One region of the Zhengella sp. genome, then DNA from elsewhere that is predicted to be linked to it. Evidence: predicted binding sites of a transcription regulator. Region 1 holds the regulator's gene; each other region holds the start of a gene.
The links. Region 1 encodes LexA, which represses DNA repair genes until DNA is damaged. Its sites were predicted from a motif close to TGTTCNNNNTGTGTTCNG; they were not measured.

Region 1 (7,326 bases):
CGGCCCTGCGCAAGGATTTCATGTTCGAGCCCTACCAGGTCTGGGAAGCCAGGGCCTGGGGCGCCGATTGCATCCTCATCATCATGGCGAGCCTCTCGGACGACGAAGCCCGTGCGCTGGAAGAATGCGCCTTCGAGGCCGGCATGGACGCGCTCATCGAGGTGCATGACGAGGCCGAGATGGAACGGGCTCTCATGCTGTCCTCACGCCTGCTGGGCGTCAACAACCGCAACCTGCGCACGTTCGACGTCAGCCTGGAAACGACCGAACGCCTTGCCGCCATGGCACCTGGCGACCGCCTTCTGGTTGGCGAGAGCGGCATTTTCACCCATGCCGATTGCCAACGGCTTGCAGGCCACGGCGTGACTTCCTTCCTGGTCGGGGAAAGCCTGATGCGCCAGGATGACGTGACAGCCGCCACACGGACCCTGCTCGAAGGCGATGGCGCGCGGCTTGCGGCAGGCTGACCATGGCTGAGCATCTGACCCATATCGCGGAAAACGGCGAGGCCCACATGGTGGATGTCGGCGACAAGGCCGCCACGAGCCGCACGGCCATTGCCGAGGGCGCGGTGCGCATGCGGGCCGAAACGCTGGCGATGATCCTTGCGGGCAATGCCAAGAAGGGCGATGTCATCGCCACGGCGCGGATTGCGGGCATCATGGCCGCCAAGAAGACCCATGAGCTGGTTCCGCTCTGTCACCCGCTGCTGCTCACCAAGGTGACCGTGGACATCACGCCCGACGAAACCCTGCCCGGCCTGCGTGTGCGCGCACTGGCACGGGTGAACGGCCAGACCGGTGTGGAGATGGAAGCGCTGTCGGCCGTGTCCGTCACCTGCCTCACGATCTATGACATGGCCAAGGCCGTGGACCGGGGCATGGTGCTGACCGATATCCGCCTTGTCGAAAAGGAAGGCGGGAAATCCGGCCACTGGCGCGCAGAGGACTGAAGAAATGGCATTGCTTCCCGTTGACGAGGCGCTCTCCAGACTGCTGGACGATGCGGGCCTGCTGGGCGCGCAAGAGGTTCACATCGCGGATGCGGCAGGCCGCTTCCTGGCCAGCGACCTGGCGGCCCGGCGCACGCAACCTCCCTTCCCGGCCGCCGCCATGGATGGCTATGCCGTGCGGGCCGATGACATCGCCAACGTGCCTGCCGCGCTGACGGTGATCGGCGAATCGGCAGCGGGCCACCGCTTTTCGGGCAAGGTGGAGGGCGGAGAATGCGTGCGCATCTTCACCGGCGCGCCCGTCCCCTCCGGCGCCGATACCGTGATCATCCAGGAAAATGTCGGCGTGCTCGGCGACGGTCGCGTCCAGGTGAACGAAGGCGAGCCGAAAGGCCGCAATATCCGCGTCGAAGGGCTGGACTTTCGCCAGGGCAGCACCATCCTGAAGGCCGGCCGGCAACTCGATGCCGCGGCGCTGTCGCTCGCCGCCGCCGCCAATCACGACCGCCTCACGGTGGCACGCAAGCCACTCGTCGCCATTCTCGCCACCGGCGACGAACTGGTTCCGCCTGGCGCCCTGCCCGGCCCGGACCAGATCATCGCCTCCAATTCGTTCGGCGTTGCGGCACTGGCGACCGAATGCGGCGCCACCGTCATCGATCTGGGCATTGCCCGCGACGATCACGGCATCATCGGCGCCGCTGTCGGGCGGGCTCGGGATGCAGGCGCCGATATCATCGTCACGCTGGGCGGCGCGTCCGTCGGCGATCATGATCTCGTCCAGTCGGTCCTTGCCGATGCCGGGATGGAACTCGACTTCTGGAAGATCGCGATGCGGCCGGGCAAGCCGCTCATGGTCGGGCGCTTTGGCGAAACGCGTGTGCTGGGCCTGCCGGGCAATCCCGTATCGAGCCTCGTCTGTGCCCATCTGTTCCTGAAGCCGCTCATCAAGGCGCTTTGCGGGGCACGCCATGTGCATGACATCCGCACGGCCCGGCTGACCACGCCGATGAATGCAAATGGCGACCGCCAGGACCACGTGCGTGCGGTTTGCACAAGCGATGGCACGGGCGGCCTGCAGGTGACGCCTTTCAAGCGCCAGGATTCGTCCATGCTGTCCACGCTGGCCGAGGCCAATTGCCTGGTGATCCGGCCCGCGCACGCACCGGCCGTCAACGAAGGCGACAACGTGCCCTGCCTGATCCTGCGCAGCCTCGGCGACTGACCGACCCGCAGGCGTGCCGTGCGTGCGGCACCATTGCGATGCCACTTGCGGAACAGGACGGGAACAGATATGTTTGTTCCGGTTTTGTATTGCGACTCGTCAGGAGGTGGCCCGTGCTCACCCGCAAACAGCATGAACTTCTGCTTTTCATTCATGAGCGGCTGAAAGAAACCGGGATACCGCCTTCCTTCGACGAGATGAAGGATGCGCTGGAACTGGCGTCCAAGTCCGGCATTCACAGGCTGATCACGGCACTTGAGGAACGCGGGTTCATTCGCCGCCTGCCAAACCGGGCACGGGCGCTGGAGGTGATCCGCATGCCCGAGGGGGTTGCGGGCGCACCTCAGGCGCGCAAGTTTTCACCCAGCGTGATCGAGGGCGGACGCGGGCAGCCAGGCGGCACGAAGGCGCCGCCGGCCGAGAAGGAATCCGGACAGTCCATTGCCATTCCGGTCATGGGGCGAATCGCCGCCGGCGTGCCGATCGATGCCATCCAGCATCAGACCCACACGATCGCCGTGCCGCCGGACATGCTGGGCGGTGGCGAGCATTACGCGCTGGAGGTTCGCGGGGATTCGATGATCGAGGCCGGTATTTTCGACGGCGACACCGTGATCATCCGCGACGGCCAGACGGCCAATCCCGGCGACATCGTCGTCGCGCTGGTCGATGACGAGGAAGCGACGTTGAAGCGCTTCCGGCGCAAGGGGGCTTCCATTGCGCTGGAAGCGGCCAATCCGGCCTTCGAGACGCGCATTTTCCCGCCCCACCGCGTGAAGGTGCAAGGGCGTCTGGTCGGGCTGATCCGGCGGTATTGAAGCCTGAAACAGGATTTGGATCGATCGATCATGAAAAGGGGGCGCCGGACTGGCTCGGCGCCTTTTTTTTCGTTCACTCCGTATCCCCGGCCTTCGTGGAGGCCGGCGCCGCCATTCACTCAGCGGCAATACCGGCAGGCTGCTTGCGCCGGCGCGTCGATGCCAGGGCGGCGCCGATCACCGCGAGGATGACGATCGCGGCTTGCGGGACGATGGCTTCCCAGGTCGGGTTCAACCCGGCATCGACGAGCGATGACGGCAAGTCCATCGGATCGTAGGCCAACAGTTGCAGTTCCTGCAGTTCCTGAACCGAACCGCCAACGAATTTCAGGCCCATGACAAAGAGGAAGGCCGAGGTTGCCAGAAAGATGAAACGCAGGGGCAACCGCGCGGCGAAAGCATTGACCGCAAACCAGACAACGGCCAGCACGCCGGTGGCGGCAGCAATGCCGATCCAGAAGCCGACATGCCATCCACCACTCGCCGCAGCGCTCGCATGGAGAAACAGGATTGTTTCAGCGCCTTCGCGAAAGACTGCGAGAAAGGCAATCAGGGCGAGCGACAATGTCGTTCCCGCGCTGACTGCGCGGTCTGCCACGGCACGCAAGGTCGCCTGCCATGCCTTCGGATCCTGCTTCAGAAAGAGCCAACCGGACATGTAGAACATCAGGCCGGCCGCAACCATCATGACAACTGCTTCAAGTCGGTCGTCATGGGCGCCACCGAGGAACACCTCGAAGGCAAGCGCGGCGGCCACGCTAGCAAGAACCGCCATGGCCACGCCGATATAGAGGTAACGCGTGCGCTCGCCCATGCCGGCGCGATGGAGGAACGCGGCAAGAGCCGATATGACCAGAAGGGCCTCAAGGCCCTCGCGAAAAAGGACAAGTCCGGACTCAAGAGCCGCCGACAGAATTGGCATCTCGTTTTCTCTCATTGTTCAAGATCGTCCGCAGGAAGCCAGATGTGCCCGGCGGCCGCAAGCAGCCTTTGCCCAGTTTGTAACGTTTCCAAACTGGATGCCTGCAGGTGGGACGCTGGCGGCACGGCCAAGTGTCAATCCCTGGCCTCCGGCTTCCACTCTTCCAGGCCGCGGGCGGCGCGCGACCATTTCCGATGCCTGTGCCACGGGCGGTATGGCCGGTTGATGGCATGGCGGATCGAAACGCCCTTGCCGTGCGGGTTCAGGCGAAAGGCAGCCGATCCTTCGAGCGCCAATTGCCGGGCTGTGACGATGACGGCCATGTGCCGTCCACCGCAGCGGGGCGCTTCGGAAGGCTTGCTGTAGAGAATGAGGATGGCGGTCCGGCATGCGGCACGGACTGTTTCCGGATCGTCCGTCTGGACGATCCAGCCGCGCGGGGCCTTTGCCAGGCAGAGTTGATCGTCGCAGGCAAATCCCCCGGCCAGGGGTCTTGCCGCCTTGCCTGTCGCTTCCCGGGCCAGCAAGGCCGCCAGGCTGCCGCGTTTCAATGCGGCGGCGCGTCTGACCTCGCCGGTTCCCGCTGCCCGTGTCCAGTTCTGGCGTGTGAAGCTGGAAATCCGGGTGCGATTGAAGGCAAGGCTGCCCTCAGCGATGCGGATGGCCAGCGTCTTTCCGTCATCGGATATCCAGCCATCGGGAATGTCGGCACCGCGCCAGGCCAGGCCGGCGGCCAGTATGAACGGCAAGGCGAGCAGGCGCAGGCGGGTCGTCAGGACCGTTGCCGCAATGAGCGCGATCGTGGCCAGCATCATCGCCGGCAGCGGCACGAGCCCGGTCTGGTCATGGCCGGACCGGCTCGCGGTTTCGTGGGCGATCCGCAGCACCAGTCCGATGCCCTGCCCCATGAGCCAGAAGAAGGGTGCATCAAGGTCGAACAGGATCATCAGATGCGCGACAAGGGCCGCGGGCATGACGACCAGCGACACGATCGGCATTGCGGCGAGGTTTGCCACGGGCCCGAGCGGGGCATAGCGCTGGAAGTGGAACGCGCCATATATGCCGGTCGCGGCACCGGCAATGATGGAGGTGAAGAGCAGCGCCGCAACGGGGCGCAGCACGGAGCCGGCCCACCCACCGGCCATGCCCTTCCCTTTTGCCATGCGATGCTGCTGCACTGCCGCATAAGCGGCGACGAGCGCGGCCGTGGCGGCAAAGGACATCTGGAACCCCGGCCCTGTGATCTCGTGCGGACTCCAGAGCAGGATCAGCACGGCGGCAATCGCAATGTTGCGCATGGTCAGCGCCATCCGGTCGGCGTGAAGCGCCAGCAGCATCACGGCGAGCATGATGTAGCTGCGTTGTGTGGCGATGGCGCCGCCGGACAACATGAGATAGGCGCTGACGGCCAGCAGGGCGGCCAGCGCGGCATGCTTCCTCACGGGATGGCGGGCGGCAAATGCCGGAAAGGCGGCGAAGATGGCGCGCAGCCCCCCGGCCACGGTTCCGGCCACAAGCGCCATGTGCAGCCCGGAAATGGCCAGGATATGAGCCAGCCCGCTGGTTCGCAGCGCCTCGGCATTGCTGTCGCTGATGCTGCCCTTGTAGCCTGTCACGAGCGCAGCCGCGATCTCACCATTCTGCCCCTGGATGCGGGCGCGGATGCGTTCTGCCAGGGCATGGCGGATGCGCTCTATGGCAGCCGACAGCCCGTCAGGGTTTGGCGACGCCTCTATCCGCGGCGTGCCGAAGACGAAACCGATCGCGCCCGTTCCGTCGAAATGGCTCTCAAACGAGAAATCGTATCCTCCGGGGCGGACCGGACCGGGCGGGGGCATCAGCCGGACGCGGCCCGTGAAGCCATCGCCTGCGCGGGGCAGCCGCGCCTGCATCCGCGTGGTGATGCGGACCCTTTCCGGCAGATAGCGCAAGGCCGGACGGGCAGAGCCGCTCGTCTCCACGATGAGACGCATGCGCCCGCCTTCCAGAAGCTCGGCGGCCGCAATCCTTCCCGTGAGCGTGGTCGTGACCGCACTGCCCGTCGTGACCGCGGCGCCCCGACCGGTTTCCAGTCTTGCCGCCACCATGCCGCAAAGGATGCAAAGGCAGCCTGCCAGAAGCAGACTGGTGCCATGCCTGCGGCGCGCCAGCCAAAGCAGGCCGGCGAACGCAAAGGAGCCGGCCAGGAGGGCCGAAAGGTCCGGCTCGGTGGAAAGGGCGAAATAGCCCGCCGCGCCGGCACCGATCATCAAGGGCAGCATCAGGAAAAGCAGACCGCGCTCCATTTCCAACGCCAGATCGCGGCGAAGGCCGCGCATGACGGCCGATGGCGAGAGCGCGGCGGCTATCCGCTGCAGCCGGTCGCGGCCGGGCGGCGGCCGCACGGGCAAGTGTACCGGGGCAGGCATGGGCACGGATCGAATGTCGTCGGCATGGCGGATTTCCGGTCCGGCCGGCTCACGGTGAGCCGTTCGGGCCGCAAACATGGCCCGCTCGTCACTCACCCCCTTTTCCGCCCCCGTGGCCAAAGCCAGCGCCTTCCGGCCAGCACTTGCACCCCACGGTTCCTATGCTACATGGGGCGCACGCTTTTTCCAGCCCGCATGTTCCCCCACGTCCGGGCTCACCCATTCCAACGGACCGATTCGTCATGACAAAAGCCGTCGTCACCCGCTTTGCACCCTCGCCCACCGGCTACCTGCATATCGGCGGCGCCCGTACCGCGCTGTTCAACTGGCTCTATGCGCGCCATACCGGCGGAAAAATGCTGCTTCGCATCGAAGACACAGATCGCGAACGCTCGACCGAGGCCGCCACGGCCGCCATTCTCGAAGGCCTCGACTGGCTGGGCCTCGGCTGGGACGGCGAGCCCTATTCGCAGGCCGCACGCGCCGACCGCCACGCCGAAGTGGCGCACGCCCTGGTGAAGGCGGGCAAGGCCTATTACTGCTATTGCTCCCAGGCCGAACTGACGGAGATGCGCGAGAAGGCAAAGGCGGAAGGCCGCCCACCGCGCTATGACGGCACATGGCGCGACCGCGATGCATCGCAAGCGCCGGAGGGCATCGCACCGGTCGTGCGCATCAAGGCGCCGCTGTCCGGCGAGACGCTGGTCGCCGACAAGGTCCAGGGCGACGTGCGCTTTCCCAACAAGGACCTCGATGATTTCATTATCCTGCGTTCCGACGGCACGCCGACCTACATGCTGGCCGTGGTGGTGGACGATCACGACATGGGCGTCACGCATATCATCCGTGGCGACGACCACCTGACCAATGCCGCGCGGCAGACCATCATCTACGAGGCGATGGGCTGGGACGTTCCGGTGATGGCGCATATCCCGCTCATCCACGGCCCGGACGGGGCGAAACTCTCCAAGCGCCACGGCGCACTGGGCGTGGAGGCCTAT
Region 2 (7,326 bases), 1.1 Mb from region 1:
CCACCGGGGGATCGCGTGCCTTCTACGAGGGACCCGTTGCAGCCGAAATCGCCGCGACCGTACGCAAGGCGGGGGGCTTCATGGATGAGGAAGACCTTGCGGCGGTGCGGGCCGACTGGGTCGCGCCAGTTTCCACCCGCTACGGCGGCCATGACGTGCTCGAAATCCCGCCGAACGGGCAGGGCATCGTCGCGCTGGTGATCCTCAATATCCTGGGCGCGCTTGGCGCCGGCAAGCTGCCGCCCGATGGTGCGGCGCGGTATCACCTTGAAATCGAGGCGGCGCGGCTGGCCTATTCGGTGCGTGACCATCTCCTCGCCGATCCTGCCAGCATGGGCGCCAGCGCGGAACAGATCCTGTCGCCCGCCCACACGGAATCGCTTGCCGCGCGGATCGATCCGGAGCGCCGCGCCGATGACATCGTGCTGCCGGACCTGCCGGATGCCGACACGATCTACCTGACCGTCGTGGACCGGGACCGGCGGGCCGTCTCCTTCATCAATTCCATCTATTCGGGCTTCGGTGCGCTGGTGGCAACGCCGGAATCGGGCATCGTGTTGCAGAATCGGGGCGCCTGTTTCAGCCTCGAGGAAGGCCATCCCAACGAAATGAAGGGCGGCAAGCGCCCGATGCATACCATCATCCCCGCCATGGCGATGAAGGACGGCAGGGTTTCGCACAGTTTCGGCGTCATGGGCGGGGCCTATCAGCCGATGGGCCATGCGCATGTGTTTTCCAACCTGACGGATCACGGAATGGATGTTCAGGCGGCCATCGATCATGCCCGCCTGTTCTGGGACGAAAGCGGCACGCTGCTGCATGAACGGCACATGGCGGAGGACGCGATCGCCGGGCTGGCGGCGCGGGGGCACGGGTTGAAACCGGCGCCAAAAGCCTGGGGCGGCAGCCAGATCATCCGCATCAACCACGAAACCGGCTTCCTGGAGGCCGGATCGGATGCGCGCAAGGACGGCATGGCGGCCGGCTGGTGACACCGCTTTTTGCGCCTGCGAAAAAGAAAGGCGCCGCCTGATATATCAAGCGGCGCCCGCATTCCTGTCCGGCGGGACGAAATCAGGACATGGCGTCGAGCTTGCGCTGCATGGCGGCGATCTGTTCCTTGAGGTCAGCCAGATTCGGATCATCCTCCTTGCCCTTCGCCGCCGCCTTCTCCTCCTTGCCTGCGCCGGCCGGTCCGCCCGGAGCGCCGCCCTGCATGGCGGAGAAGGGCGAGAACATGCGCATGGCGTTCTGGAACACCTCCATGTTGCGCCGGGTCTGCTCCTCCAGAACCTTCATGGTCGGGTTGTCGATCATGGAACCCATGGGCGTGGAGCCGAGCGCATCCTTCATCTGGGCGCGCAGGCGCTCCTGCTCCTTGGAGAAAGCATTCATCGACTGCTCCAGGAAACTGGGAACGATCATCTGCATCTGGTCGCCGTAGAAGGCGATCAACTGGCGCAGGAACGGGATGGGCAGCATGGACTGGCCGGTCTTGTTCTCCAGTTCGAAAATGATCTGGGTGAGAACCGTATGGGTTATGTCGTCGCCGGTCTTGGCGTCCTGGACGGTGAATTCCTCGCCTTTCTTCACCATCTCGGACAGGTCTTCCAGTGTCACGTAAGTGCTGGTGCCGGTGTTGTAGAGCCGGCGGTTGGCGTATTTCTTGATAACCACCGTCTCGTCGTTCTTGCCTGCCATGTCCGCCTCCCTGGTTCGAACAGGATCGTGTCAGTTCTGCCGGCCTGAACCGGCTTTGTGCGCAGCATAGGCGCAACATGCAAATGTTTCCCAGCGATTTGTGCAGTGCATGAGCGGCTTGGGGATTTGCCGCCGCCATGTCATATTGCGATGCGAAAGACACACGAGCCGCCCGCACGGGGGCCAATTGCTCCCAATGTCTCGTTTGACATCGGCGCGCACTCGGTCAAACGTGGCGGCACAATCCAGCTCCAGTCCCAAGGGAGAGAAGCATCATGTCGAAATCGGTTGTCGTGGCCAGCGCAGCGCGTACGCCCGTCGGAGCCTTCAACGGTTCGTTTGCGAATACCCCGGCCCATGTGCTGGGCACCGTCGCCATCAAGGGCGCGCTCGAACGCGCGGGCGTCGATCCGAAGGAAGTCGACGAGGTGATCATGGGCCAGATCCTGTCGGCAGGCGAGGGCCAGAACCCGGCCCGACAGGCGGCCATGGGTGCCGGCATCCCACAGGAGGCGACGTCGTGGGGCCTCAACCAGCTTTGCGGCTCGGGCCTGCGCGCCATCGCGGTCGGCATGCAGCAGATCGCGCTGGGCGATGCCAATGTCATCGTGGCCGGTGGCCAGGAAAGCATGTCCATGGCGCCGCATTGCGCGCATCTGCGCTCCGGCGTGAAGATGGGCGACATGAAGATGATCGACACCATGATCAAGGACGGCCTGACCGACGCCTTCTACGGCTACCACATGGGCAACACCGCCGAAAACGTGGCGCGTCAGTGGCAACTGACCCGCGAGGATCAGGACGCTTTCGCGGTCGCCTCGCAGAACAAGGCGGAAGCGGCGCAGAAGGCCGGGCGGTTCAAGGACGAGATCGTGCCGGTGACGCTGACCACGCGCAAGGGCGACGTGATCGTTTCCGATGACGAGTACATCAAGCATGGCGTGACCATGGACAGCGTGGGCAAGCTGCGCCCGGCCTTCGACAAGGAAGGCTCGGTGACGGCCGCCAACGCGTCGGGCATCAATGACGGCGCGGCAGCGGCCGTCCTGATGACCGAGGAAGAAGCTGTGCGCCGCGGCATTGCGCCGATGCTGCGCATCGTGTCATGGGCCACGGCCGGCGTCGATCCGCAGATCATGGGCACCGGCCCGATTCCGGCTTCGCGCAGGGCACTGGAAAAGGCCGGCTGGACGGTCGACGACCTCGATCTCGTGGAAGCCAACGAGGCCTTTGCCGCGCAGGCCTGCGCCGTCAACAAGGACATGGGCTGGAATCCCGAGATCGTGAACGTGAACGGCGGCGCGATCGCCATTGGCCACCCGATCGGTGCTTCGGGGGCGCGCATCTTCAACACGCTGGCCTTCGAGATGAAGCGGCGCGGCGCGAAGAAGGGTCTTGCCACGCTGTGCATCGGCGGCGGCATGGGTGTCGCCATGTGCTTCGAGGCGATGTGACAACCGCCCGGATCCGAGAGACCATCAGCCTATAGCGGGCAGGAGGGCGCGGCGCGGCGGAGAGGTGAACCGGCATCATCCGGGGACTTTCTTCATCGCATGCGCCTTCCGGTCCGATCCACACAGGGGAGGAGAAGTGCATGTCCAAGGTAGCAATCGTCACCGGCGGGTCGCGCGGCATCGGCGCGGCCATTTCCATGGCGCTCAAGGAGGCCGGCTATACCGTCGCGGCCAATTATGCCGGCAATGACGAGGCGGCATCGAAGTTCACGGCCGAGACCGGTATCAAGACCTACAAGTGGTCGGTGGCCGATTACGAGGCCTGCCAGGCGGGCATCGCGCAGATCGAGGCGGATCTCGGGCCAGTGGCCGTGCTGGTCAACAATGCCGGCATCACACGCGATTCCATGTTCCACCGCATGACGCCGCAGATGTGGAAAGAGGTAATCGACACCAACCTGACAGGCGTTTTCAACATGACGCACAATGTCTGGGCGGGCATGCGCGACCGCAAGTTCGGCCGTGTCATCACGATTTCGTCGATCAATGGCCAGAAGGGCCAGGCCGGTCAGGCCAATTACTCGGCCGCGAAAGCCGGCGATATCGGCTTCACCCGTGCGCTGGCGCAGGAAGGCGCGCGCGCCGGCATCACCGTCAACGTGGTGGCGCCGGGCTATATCGCCACCGACATGGTGATGGCAGTGCCGGAAAAGGTGCGCGAGGCCATCATCGGACAGATCCCGGTCGGCCGTCTCGGCGAGCCGGAGGAAATCGCCCGCTGCGTGGCCTTCCTGGCCTCCGATGACGCCGGCTTCATCACCGGTGCGACGATCTCGGCCATGGGGGGGCAGTATTTCTCGTCGGCCGTAACCGCGTTCTGCATCGTTGACGGGCGCCCGCTGCGGCGCCCGCTTCCGTTTCGGACAGGCTTCGCGATTCCGGCAGAAAGGCGTATGTTTCGGGAAAGGAACCCGGAGAGAAAGCCATGCGCCGAACCCTTCATGCCTTGCCGTTTCTTCTTGCCGGCATCCTGTTTCCCGCCGCCGCCCTTGCAGACCGGATCGATGGCGACTGGTGTTCGCCGGACGGCAAGCACCTGCATATCGAGGGGCCGGCCATCACGATCCCGTCCGGGGCGCAGATCATCGGCGATTACGGGCGGCACAGCTTTCGCTATGAGGGCCCCGAGGGCGATCCTGAAGCCGGTCAGGTGATCGAGATGCGGCAATTGTCGGAGGAAGCCATGCTGGTCGTGCGCGTTGTCGATGGCGTTTCGAGCGATCCGGTGCGCTGGAGCCGTTGCCAGGCGATCAGCGGGCTCCCATATGAGGCGAAGCGGAACAAAGCCTGAATCAACCGGAGTCAGCGATTCGTCGCCGATTCGTTCCAGACTCGTTCCGCTCGAATCCGCGTCAGGGTTGCAACTCCGGCGCGGCACTTGAGAAAAAAGGCGGGTGCGCTTGCAGCTTGCCGTGAGCTGTGCTTTGGAAACAGGCGCAGCCCGTGCGCTGTCTCCGATCCGTCCGAAGGACCGCCCCGCTGACGATGAATGCACCTGCAAGACAGAATGAGCCGCTCGTCCTTTCCGGGCGGGATGTCACGGCAGTGCTGGGGCCGACCAATACCGGCAAGACCCACCTGGCCATCGAACGCATGGTCGCCCATGACAGCGGGGTGATCGGCCTGCCGCTGCGCCTGCTGGCGCGCGAGGTCTATGGCCGCGTCTGCGAGAAGGTGGGCGCGGGCAATGTGGCGCTTGTCACCGGCGAGGAGAAGATCAATCCGCCCGGCGCGCGCTATTCGGTGTGCACGGTGGAGGCCATGCCGCGCCAGACCAGTGCCTCCTTCGTGGCCATCGACGAGGTGCAGCTTGCCGGCGACCTGGAACGCGGCCATATCTTCACCGACCGTATCCTGCATTTGCGCGGGCGGCAGGAAACGCTGCTGCTGGGCGCGGGCACGATGCGCGGCATCCTGGAAAAGCTCCTGCGCGGCCTTTCGGTTGTCACGCGGCCGCGCATGTCGCACCTGGCCTGGTCCGGCTCCAAGAAGATCACCCGGCTGCCGCGCCGCTCGGCCATCGTCGCCTTTTCCGCCGACGAGGTCTATGCCATCGGCGAATTGATCCGGCGCCAGCGCGGCGGCGTGGCTGTGGTGCTGGGCGCGCTCAGCCCGCGCACGCGCAATGCGCAAGTGGGGCTGTACCAGTCCGGCGACGTGGATTTCCTGGTGGCGACCGATGCCATCGGAATGGGGCTCAACCTCGACGTCGACCACGTCGCCTTCGCCCAGACGCGCAAGTTCGACGGCTTCCAGTACCGCCAGCTCACGCCGGCGGAACTCGGCCAGATCGCCGGGCGCGCCGGACGGCATACCCGCGACGGCACGTTCGGCGTGACCGGGCAGGCCGACATGTTCGAGGACGAACTGATCGAAAAGCTGGAGGCCCATGATTTCGCGCCGGTGCGCACCCTGCAATGGCGGACCGCGCAATTCGATTTTTCCAGTCTTGCCGCCCTTGCCCATTCGCTGGAAACCATTCCGCCGGTGGACGGGCTGACGAGGGCGCTTCCGGCGGTGGACCAGCAGGCACTCGGCTATCTTTCGCGCGATCCGGATGTGCAGGCGCTGGCCACCAATCGCCAACGGGTGGAATTGCTCTGGGATGTCTGTGCGCTGCCGGACTATCGCCGCATCGCGCCGGCCCAGCATGCCGACATCATCGGCCAGCTCTATGGCGACCTGGCGCGGCGCGGCCATGTGGACGAAGACTACATGGCCGAACAGGTGCGCCGGGCCGACCGGACCGAGGGCGATATCGACACGCTTTCGGCCCGCGTTGCACAGATCAGGACATGGACATTCGTGTCGCACCGGCCGGGATGGCTGGCGGATCCGGCACATTGGCAGGAAAAAACACGCGAGATCGAGGACAGGCTGTCGGATGCCCTGCATGAAAGGTTGACGAAACGCTTCGTAGACCGCAGGACTTCCGTGCTCATGAGGCGCTTGAGAGAAAATACGATGCTGGAAGCGGAAATCAGCCCGGCCGGGGATGTCACGGTCGAAGGTCATCACGTCGGTCAGTTGCAGGGATTCCGGTTTACCGCCGATACCTCTGCCGAGGGCGAAGATGCCAAGGCGGTGAGAGGGGCGGCGCAAAAGGCGCTGGGCCAGGAATTCGACGCGCGGGCGGAGCGTTTCGCCGCTACCGCCAATGGCGACCTGGCGCTGTCGTCGGATGGCATGCTGCGCTGGCTGGGATCGCCCGTCGCCTTGCTGGCCGCCGGCGACCAGGTGCTGCGGCCGCGCGTGATCCTGCTGGCCGACGAGCAGCTGACCGGACCCGCGCGCGACAAGGTGGCGGCGCGGGCCGAGCGCTATGTCGCCTATCAGGTCGAAAGCCTGCTGAAGCCGTTGCAGGACCTCGCCGCCGGCGAAGGCCTGGAGGGCATTGCCAAGGGTATCGCCTTTCGCATGGCCGAGCAGATGGGCGTCATCAACCGGCGCGAAATCGCCGACGAGGTCAAGGCGCTGGACCAGGACACGCGGGCGGGGCTGCGCAAGCTGGGCGTTCGCTTCGGGGCCTATCACCTGTTCGTGCCGGCATTGCTGAAGCCGGCGCCCGCCGGTCTCATCACAACGCTCTGGGCGCTGTTCCACGATGCCAAGGACGATCCGGGTTTCGGCGACGTGGTCTCGGCGCTGGCCGCAGGGCGCACTTCGGTGGTCACGGACCCCGCTTTCCGGCAGGATTTCTACCATCTTGCGGGTTTCCGGGTGCTCGGGCGGCGCGCCGTGCGTGTGGACATCCTCGAACGGCTGGCCGATCTGATACGCCCGGCGGTCTCCTGGCAGCCGGGCCAGGGGGCGCGGCCGGAAGGCGGCTATGACGGGCGGGCCTTCATCGTCACGCCTGCCATGATGTCGATTCTCGGCGCCACGGCCGAGGACATGGACGAAATTCTCAAGGCGCTTGGTTATCGCGGCGAAACGAAGCCGGCCGAAGAGGTGGAGGCGCATCTGGCATCGCTCGATGCGTCCGGCAAGCCGGAGGCACTTGGCGTACCGTCGGGCGAAGATGCGGGGCCTGGTGCCGGCGACGCGGACGAAGCGCCCGCCGCGGCCGACATGGTGACGGCGCTGGCCGGCGCGCCGGCCGCCCCGGAAA
Region 3 (7,326 bases), on a different contig from region 1:
CGGGCCTGCCGGTGAGGGCAGGCCGGACGCGAAAGGATTCATGCGATGGCGGGCAGACTTCATTGACAGGTGTCAAGGCGTGTCCCGGCATCGCGGCCGGGTCACTCCGCCGCTTCCACCTTATGGCCGGACCGGCGCGAAAGGAGATCCTTCAGATAGGCACCGGTGTGGCTGCGCGGCTCGGCGGCAATGTCCTCCGGTGTGCCGGAAGCAACCAGCTCGCCGCCGCCGTCGCCGCCTTCCGGTCCCAGGTCGAGCACCCAGTCGGCGGTCTTGATGACCTCCAGGTTGTGCTCGATGACCACGACCGTATTGCCTTGCTCGACAAGCTGGTGAAGCACTTCGAGCAGCTTGGCGACATCGTGGAAATGCAGGCCGGTGGTCGGCTCGTCGAGGATGTAGAGCGTGCGGCCGGTGGCCTTGCGCGACAACTCCTTGGCCAGCTTGATGCGTTGCGCCTCGCCGCCCGACAGCGTGGTGGCCTGCTGTCCGATATGGATATAGCCGAGGCCGACGCGGGCCAGCGTTTCCATCTTGTCGCGGATGGCGGGTACGGCAGCGAAGAATTCCGCGCCTTCCTCCACCGTCATGTCGAGCACGTCGGCGATGGACTTGCCCTTGTAGGTGACTTCCAGTGTCTCACGATTGTAGCGCTTGCCGTGGCAGACATCGCAGGTGACATAGACGTCGGGCAGGAAGTGCATCTCGATCTTGATGACGCCGTCCCCCTGACAGGCCTCGCAGCGCCCGCCCTTCACGTTGAAGGAGAAGCGGCCCGGCTGGTAGCCGCGCGCCTTGGCTTCCGGCAGGCCGGCGAACCAGTCGCGGATCGGCGTGAACGCGCCGGTATAGGTGGCCGGATTGGAACGCGGTGTGCGCCCGATGGGGGACTGGTCGATGTCGATGACCTTGTCGATAAGCTCCAGCCCCTCGATGCGGTCATGCGGGGCGGGGTTCTCGCGCGCGCCCATGATGCGGCGCGATGCGGCGCGGAACAGCGTCTCGATGAGGAAGGTGGACTTGCCGCCGCCCGAGACGCCCGTCACGCAGGTGAACGTGCCGAGCGGAATGTCGGCGGTGACGCCCTTCAGGTTGTTGCCGCGTGCATCGACCACGCGAATGCGCCTGGACTTCGAGGGTTTGCGGCGTTCGGCAGGCACGGCAATGCCCATGGCGCCGGACAGGTACTTGCCGGTCAGCGAATCCGGATGGGCCATGATATCGGACGGCGTTCCACTGGCGATGACGCGTCCGCCATGGATGCCGGCCGCCGGTCCGATGTCGACGACGTGGTCAGCGGCCAGGATGGCGTCCTCGTCGTGCTCCACGACGATGACGGTATTGCCCAGGTCGCGCAGGTGTTTCAGCGTGGCGAGCAGGCGGTCGTTGTCGCGCTGGTGCAGGCCGATCGAGGGCTCGTCGAGCACGTAGAGCACGCCGGTCAGGCCCGAGCCGATCTGTGAGGCGAGGCGGATGCGCTGGCTCTCGCCGCCCGACAGCGTGCCGGAATTGCGCGACAGGGTCAGGTAGTCGAGGCCGACATCATTGAGGAACCTGAGCCGTTCGCGGATTTCCTTGAAAATGCGCGCGGCGATCTCGTTCTGCTTGTCGGTCAGGCGTTCGGGCAGGGTTGCGAACCAGTCATTGGCCCGGCGAATGGACATGTCGGTGACCTGGCCGATATGCAGACCGTCGATCTTGACCGCCAGCGCCTCGGCCTTGAGCCGGAAGCCGGAACAGACCGGGCAGGGCGTTGCCGACATGTAGCGCTCGATCTCCTCGCGCGCCCAGGACGATCGGTCTCCTTCCAGCGGCGCTGCAGGTTCGGGATCACGCCCTCGAATGTCTTGGCCGCCTTGTAGGTGCGCAGCCCGTCATCATAGGTGAACTCGATCTTGCGGCTGCCGGTGCCTTGCAGGATGGCGTTCTTCGCCTCGTCGGACAGGTCGCGCCAGCGGTCGCCCACCTTGAAGCCATAGGCCTTGCCGAGGCCTTCCAGTGTCTGGAGATAATAGGGGGAGGTGGACTTGGCCCACGGCGCGATGGCGCCCTCGCGCAAGGCCACATGCGGCTCGGGCACGACAAGCGCCGGATCAATGGCCTGCTGGTGGCCGAGCCCGTCGCAGCCCGGGCAGGCGCCGAACGGATTGTTGAAGGAAAACAGGCGCGGCTCGATTTCCGGAATGGTGAAGCCGGAGACCGGGCAAGCGAATTTCTCCGAAAAGATCACGCGCTCATGGGTGTCGTTCTTGGAGCGGTTGGCGGCCTCGCCCGACAGTTCCTCCGGCGGCAGCGGGCGGTCGGCGAATTCGGCGACGGCAAGACCGTCAGCCAGTTTCAGGCTGGTCTCGATGGAATCGGCCAGGCGGGCGGCCAGGTCCGGGCGCACCACGACGCGGTCGACGACCACGTCGATGTCGTGCTTGTATTTCTTGTCGAGGGCCGGGACATCGGCGATCTCGTGGAACTCACCGTCCACCTTGACCCGCTGGAAGCCCTTTTTCTGCAACTCGGCCAGTTCCTTGCGGTATTCGCCCTTCCGGCCGCGCACGATGGGCGCCATGATATAGAGGCGCGTGCCTTCCTCCATGGCAAGGACGCGATCCACCATCTGGCTGACCGTCTGGCTCTCGATCGGCAGGCCGGTGGCCGGGGAAATCGGCACGCCGGCGCGGGCGAAGAGCAGGCGCATGTAGTCGTAGATTTCCGTGACCGTCCCGACGGTGGAGCGCGGATTGCGGCTCGTCGTCTTCTGTTCGATGGAAATGGCCGGCGACAGGCCGTCGATCTGGTCGACATCCGGCTTCTGCATCATTTCCAGGAATTGCCGGGCATAGGCCGAGAGGCTCTCGACATAGCGGCGCTGGCCCTCCGCATAAATCGTGTCGAAAGCAAGCGAGGACTTGCCGGAACCCGACAGGCCCGTCATCACGATGAGGCTGTCGCGCGGCAGGTCGAGATCGACATTCTTGAGGTTGTGCTCGCGCGCGCCGCGCACGGTGATCATCTTGTGGTCTGTCATGGTCGCTCGCAGCGGGGCCGGCCTGCCAGCCGGTCGGGAAACACGTTTTCTGCCGGGTCGTCCGGCGTCGTGCTGCCGGCCAAGCGTCTCATGTAGTCATTGTTTCCCATGTGGAAAGGGGACGGAATGATCCTGCTGACAGGAATTGACCATACTATCCACAGAAATGCGGACAAAACAAGAACACTTGTGGAAACCCGGTGGATAACCCGGCGGCACGCCCTGAAAATGTGATTGGCGGGGGCATTGACGCAAGGGCGGCGCAGGGCGCATGCTTCCAGTCAGCATCCGGAGGGATGCGGCGCCAGCGGTTCGAAGCGTCAGGGAACGCTCCCGCACAGGCAGGCCGGAACCCGGATGCCGAACGGTCGGACGACCGGCCAGATTGCAAACCGACGGGAAGAGGAGAGGTTTGATGGAACCACCGAAGAGTCCCGAAGGGTCCGCCCGGTTGCGGCGGACCACGGATTGCAAGGCCCCCGGTGCCTGAAGGCGCCGCGTGACAGGGGACACCGGCAATTCGCCAACAATTCATTCGATGAGCCGGGCAGGCTTGTGCCGTTCCGCGACGGTGGCGGCATCGCCCGGCATGGCAACCGGAAACACCCGGTTGAAGGGTAAAAACCCGTAGAGGCCCGGCGCGCGCAAGAAACAGGATCGCGGCCGGGCCGATTTTCATGTGTGGATGGCATCGCCACTATTTCTTTGTAATTCCGATCATGATTTCAGTCTGATTGTCCTGAAAGACGGATCAACGGCATCTTGGAAGCAGGGCTGCCTTGGTTTGCGTTGCAGCTAGAAGTAGACAGCAATCTGCACGGCAATCAATCATCTCGAAAGGCCGCCATGCGGGCCGGCGGGACTCCCGATCGATGACATGAATGACCCGTTGAAATGCCTCAATGAACGCGAACGGGACACATTGCGCCTGCTCTTGGCGGGGCATGATGCGAAGTCCATCGCGCGGGAACGCAGACTTTCGGTTCACACGGTCAACGAGCGCCTTCGCGCTGCACGGCGCAAGCTGGGCGTCTCCAGCAGCCGGGAGGCGGCGCGCCTTCTTGCGCAGGCCGAAGGCAATGCCCACGATTTTCCTGTATCCAAGGAATTTGGCATGGACCGGCATGGCGGGGGCGCCGCACGAACGGCGCCGACCGGCCCGCTGTCGTGGCCGCGCCGCCACCCCTGGCGGACAGGAGGAGTGTTTCTGATGATCGTGGCCATTATCGCCGCCGCATTTGTTACCATGGCCGGAATCGAGGATGCCGGAGCACCTCGCGACCTGACACAAGAAGCGGACACGTTCGCGTCGCCGTCAGCCTGGTCGGCAAGCGAAAGCCATGCGTTGAATTGGCTGGCTCTCGTCGACCAGGAGGCGTGGTCGGCGAGTTGGCGTGATGCCGGGGCGATTTTCCGCTCGCAGATTTCAGCCGATGACTGGGCTGCCGCGATCATTCCCGTTCGCAAACCGCTGGGCGCCGTGCTTTCGCGAACGCTCTTCAAGGTCACCAAAGCCGCTACACTGCCCGGCGTGCCGGAAGGGGACTACGAAATTCTGGAATTTCGCACGGATTTTGCTGCCAGAACCGGTGCCATTGAACGCGTCGTGCTGGCGCGCGAACCGACAGGTTGGACAGTCAACGGCTATTTCATCCGGTGAGGCCATCTCGATGAGAGCCCGAATATGGGTGGTGCGCTTGACATATGGAACATAATGGGAACATTGTGTCGGCGCGCTTCCGGATCGGAAACGGCGGCGTGAGCCGGCCAATTGCTTGTGGATGCCCGTCGATTGCGGAAGGCAGCCAAGGCGCATTGGTTTATGGTGCGCGGAAATTGCAATGGCGTTCGCGGGCGGCATATCATTGCCCCGCAGCGAAAGACGGAGTTGGAACATGGCGGGAAGCGTGAACAAGGTCATTCTGGTCGGGAATCTGGGCGCCGACCCGGAGGTGCGCCGCCTCAATTCCGGCGATGCGGTTGTCAACATGCGTATCGCCACGTCAGAGACCTGGCGCGACAAGAACAGTGGCGAGCGCCGCGAGCGCACCGAGTGGCACAATGTCGTGATCTTCAACGAGCAGCTTGGCAAGGTGGCCGAGCAATATCTCAAGAAGGGCATGAAGGTTTACCTGGAAGGCCAGTTGCAGACGCGCAAATGGCAGGACCAGCAGGGCCAGGACCGCTACACGACCGAGATCGTGTTGCAGCGCTATCGCGGTGAGCTTCAGATGCTCGACGGGCGCGGGCAGGGCGGCGACCAGGGCCAGGTCGGCTATGGTGGCGGCGGCGGTTCGCGCGGCGGGTCCGATTTCGGCTCGTCCGGCCCATCCGGCGGCGGTGGCGGCTATGGCGGTGGCGGTTATGGCGGCGGCCAGCAGGGCGGCGGCGGGGGCGGTGGCTATTCCCGCGATCTCGACGACGAAATTCCGTTCTGAATGTCCGGGGAACCGGCTCGGCACCTCTCATCCATGCTCATTGCGACGTGCGACGCCGTGGCTGGCGGGTGGTTCATTGCTGCCTGCCCGCTCAAGGGCCATGCCGGATAACCCGTCCGCACCATCCCCGTGCCTGTCGCGGCGTTTTGCTATTGCGGGATCGACGTGGTTGGCGATCTTGCGGGCCAGAGACAATGGCTTCGCTGGCAAGGCCGGGAATGGCGGCTTGCGGCGAAGCCGACCAACGCCGCGATTCCAGGTTTCGCCGGACTTGTCCGGACTGAACCATTCGTGCCGGGCTGAACCATTCGTGATTGGCGCGTGTCCGGCAGAGCGGTCATTCTCGTCAGCCATGAGACGGATTTCTTTTGCCATATTCCTTTCATTGCCAGCGCTACCGGTGCTGGCGGGTGAAGCCGACGTCGTGGACGTGCGCTACACACAGTCTTCAAACGGCTCCTACACGTTCCATGTCACGGTGCGCCATGCCGACGAGGGCTGGAACCATTATGCCGACAAATGGCAGGTTGTGGGGCCGGACGGCACCGTGCTCGGCGAACGCGTGCTGGCGCATCCGCATGTGAGTGAACAGCCCTTCACGCGCAGCCAGTCCGGCATCCGCATTCCGGATGCGGTGGAGGAGGTGACGGTGCGCGCCCATGATTCCGTTCACCGCTGGGGCGGGCGCACAATGACCGTTCCTCTCAAGGGCCGGTTCTGATCGGACCTGCGGCCGTCAGGCGGCTGCCAGCGCCTTCACCCCGTCAGCGACGAATTGTACGGCCAGCGCCGAAAGGATGACGCCCAGAAGCCGGGTGAGGATGGACCGTCCGGTTTCGCCGAGGACCTTGTCGATCCGGTCGGCGAGGAGAAAGACGAACCATGTCAGCGCGATGATCGCCGCCACGATGGCGATGAGCGTGATGCGCGGACCCGGTTCGGCAAACTGGCCGGAAAGAAGGATCACGGCGGAAATGGCGCCGGGGCCGGCAATCAGCGGAATCGCCAGCGGGAAAACCGCGACCTGGCGGATCTCGTCGGCGCTGATGGCGACTTCGGCCGTGTGTTCATGGCGCTGCTGGCGGCGTTCGAAGATCATCTCGAAGGCGATCCAGAACAGCAACAGGCCACCGGCAACGCGGAACGCCGGAAGGGTGATGCCGAAGACCGCCAGGATGCCGGCGCCGGCCAGGGCGAACAGGGCCAGCGTCGCGAAGCCCAGAGCCGCTGCGCGCCAGGCCACCTGGTTGCGTTGCGAGCGGTCCATGCCGCGGGTAACCGCCAGGAAAAGCGGCGCAAGCCCCGCCGGGTCGATGGTGACCAGCAGCGTGACCACCGCTGTGGCAAACATGTCGTTGAACATGGGCAGTCCTGTTCCGCTTCGTTCCTGCGGGGAGCCTAGCCGGTTTGTGCCCGTCGCGCGACCCGGCAGGCCGACAAAGGCCCGCGAGGGGGCAAAAGTGCGCTTCCCTTTGGAAAACCGGCGCGAAAATTGGAATGGCGGCACGGAATCCTATATACGGAAACAAGTGATTCCAACGTGATCGTGACACGCATTTGACTGACCAGCCCACACCTCCCGGTCTTCCCGAAGGCATCGAGCCCGTCTCCATCATCGAGGAGATGCAGCGCAGCTATCTCGACTACGCGATGAGCGTGATCGTCAGCCGCGCGCTGCCCGATGTGCGCGACGGCCTGAAGCCGGTTCACCGCCGCATTCTCTATGCCATGCACGAGGGCGGTTTCCACTGGAACCGCAAATACGTGAAGTCGTCGCGCATCGTCGGTGACGTCATGGGTAAATACCATCCCCATGGCGATGCCGCGATCTATGACGCCATGGTGCGCATGGCGCAGGACTGGTCG

Region 2: R3D65_RS05895 (helicase-related protein) is a predicted target of LexA. The motif match lies at 4,538-4,555, and genes of this name have one in related genera.
Region 3: ssb (single-stranded DNA-binding protein) is a predicted target of LexA. The motif match lies at 4,728-4,745, and genes of this name have one in related genera.

What each region holds. Positions count from the first base shown of each region.
Region 1 covers NZ_JAWKWO010000001.1:112,471-119,796, forward strand. Annotated here, with positions in the region: gene trpC (indole-3-glycerol phosphate synthase TrpC) at 1-467, shown strand, start outside; gene moaC (cyclic pyranopterin monophosphate synthase MoaC) at 470-952, shown strand; gene glp (gephyrin-like molybdotransferase Glp) at 957-2,177, shown strand; gene lexA (transcriptional repressor LexA) at 2,291-2,995, shown strand; gene R3D65_RS00465 (FTR1 family protein) at 3,111-3,917, opposite strand; gene R3D65_RS00470 (ComEC/Rec2 family competence protein) at 4,052-6,421, opposite strand; gene gltX (glutamate--tRNA ligase) at 6,568-7,326, shown strand, end outside.
Region 2 covers NZ_JAWKWO010000001.1:1,233,855-1,241,180, reverse strand. Annotated here, with positions in the region: gene R3D65_RS05915 (gamma-glutamyltransferase family protein) at 1-992, shown strand, start outside; gene phaR (polyhydroxyalkanoate synthesis repressor PhaR) at 1,075-1,701, opposite strand; gene R3D65_RS05905 (acetyl-CoA C-acetyltransferase) at 1,977-3,155, shown strand; partial or broken gene phbB (acetoacetyl-CoA reductase) at 3,296-4,015, shown strand; gene R3D65_RS05895 (helicase-related protein) at 4,701-7,326, shown strand, end outside.
Region 3 covers NZ_JAWKWO010000003.1:29,877-37,202, forward strand. Annotated here, with positions in the region: partial or broken gene uvrA (excinuclease ABC subunit UvrA) at 102-3,022, opposite strand; gene R3D65_RS09875 (DUF4019 domain-containing protein) at 3,900-4,682, shown strand; gene ssb (single-stranded DNA-binding protein) at 4,918-5,460, shown strand; gene R3D65_RS09885 (hypothetical protein) at 5,488-5,814, opposite strand; gene R3D65_RS09890 (hypothetical protein) at 5,813-6,181, shown strand; gene R3D65_RS09895 (MarC family protein) at 6,197-6,829, opposite strand; gene gyrA (DNA gyrase subunit A) at 7,018-7,326, shown strand, end outside.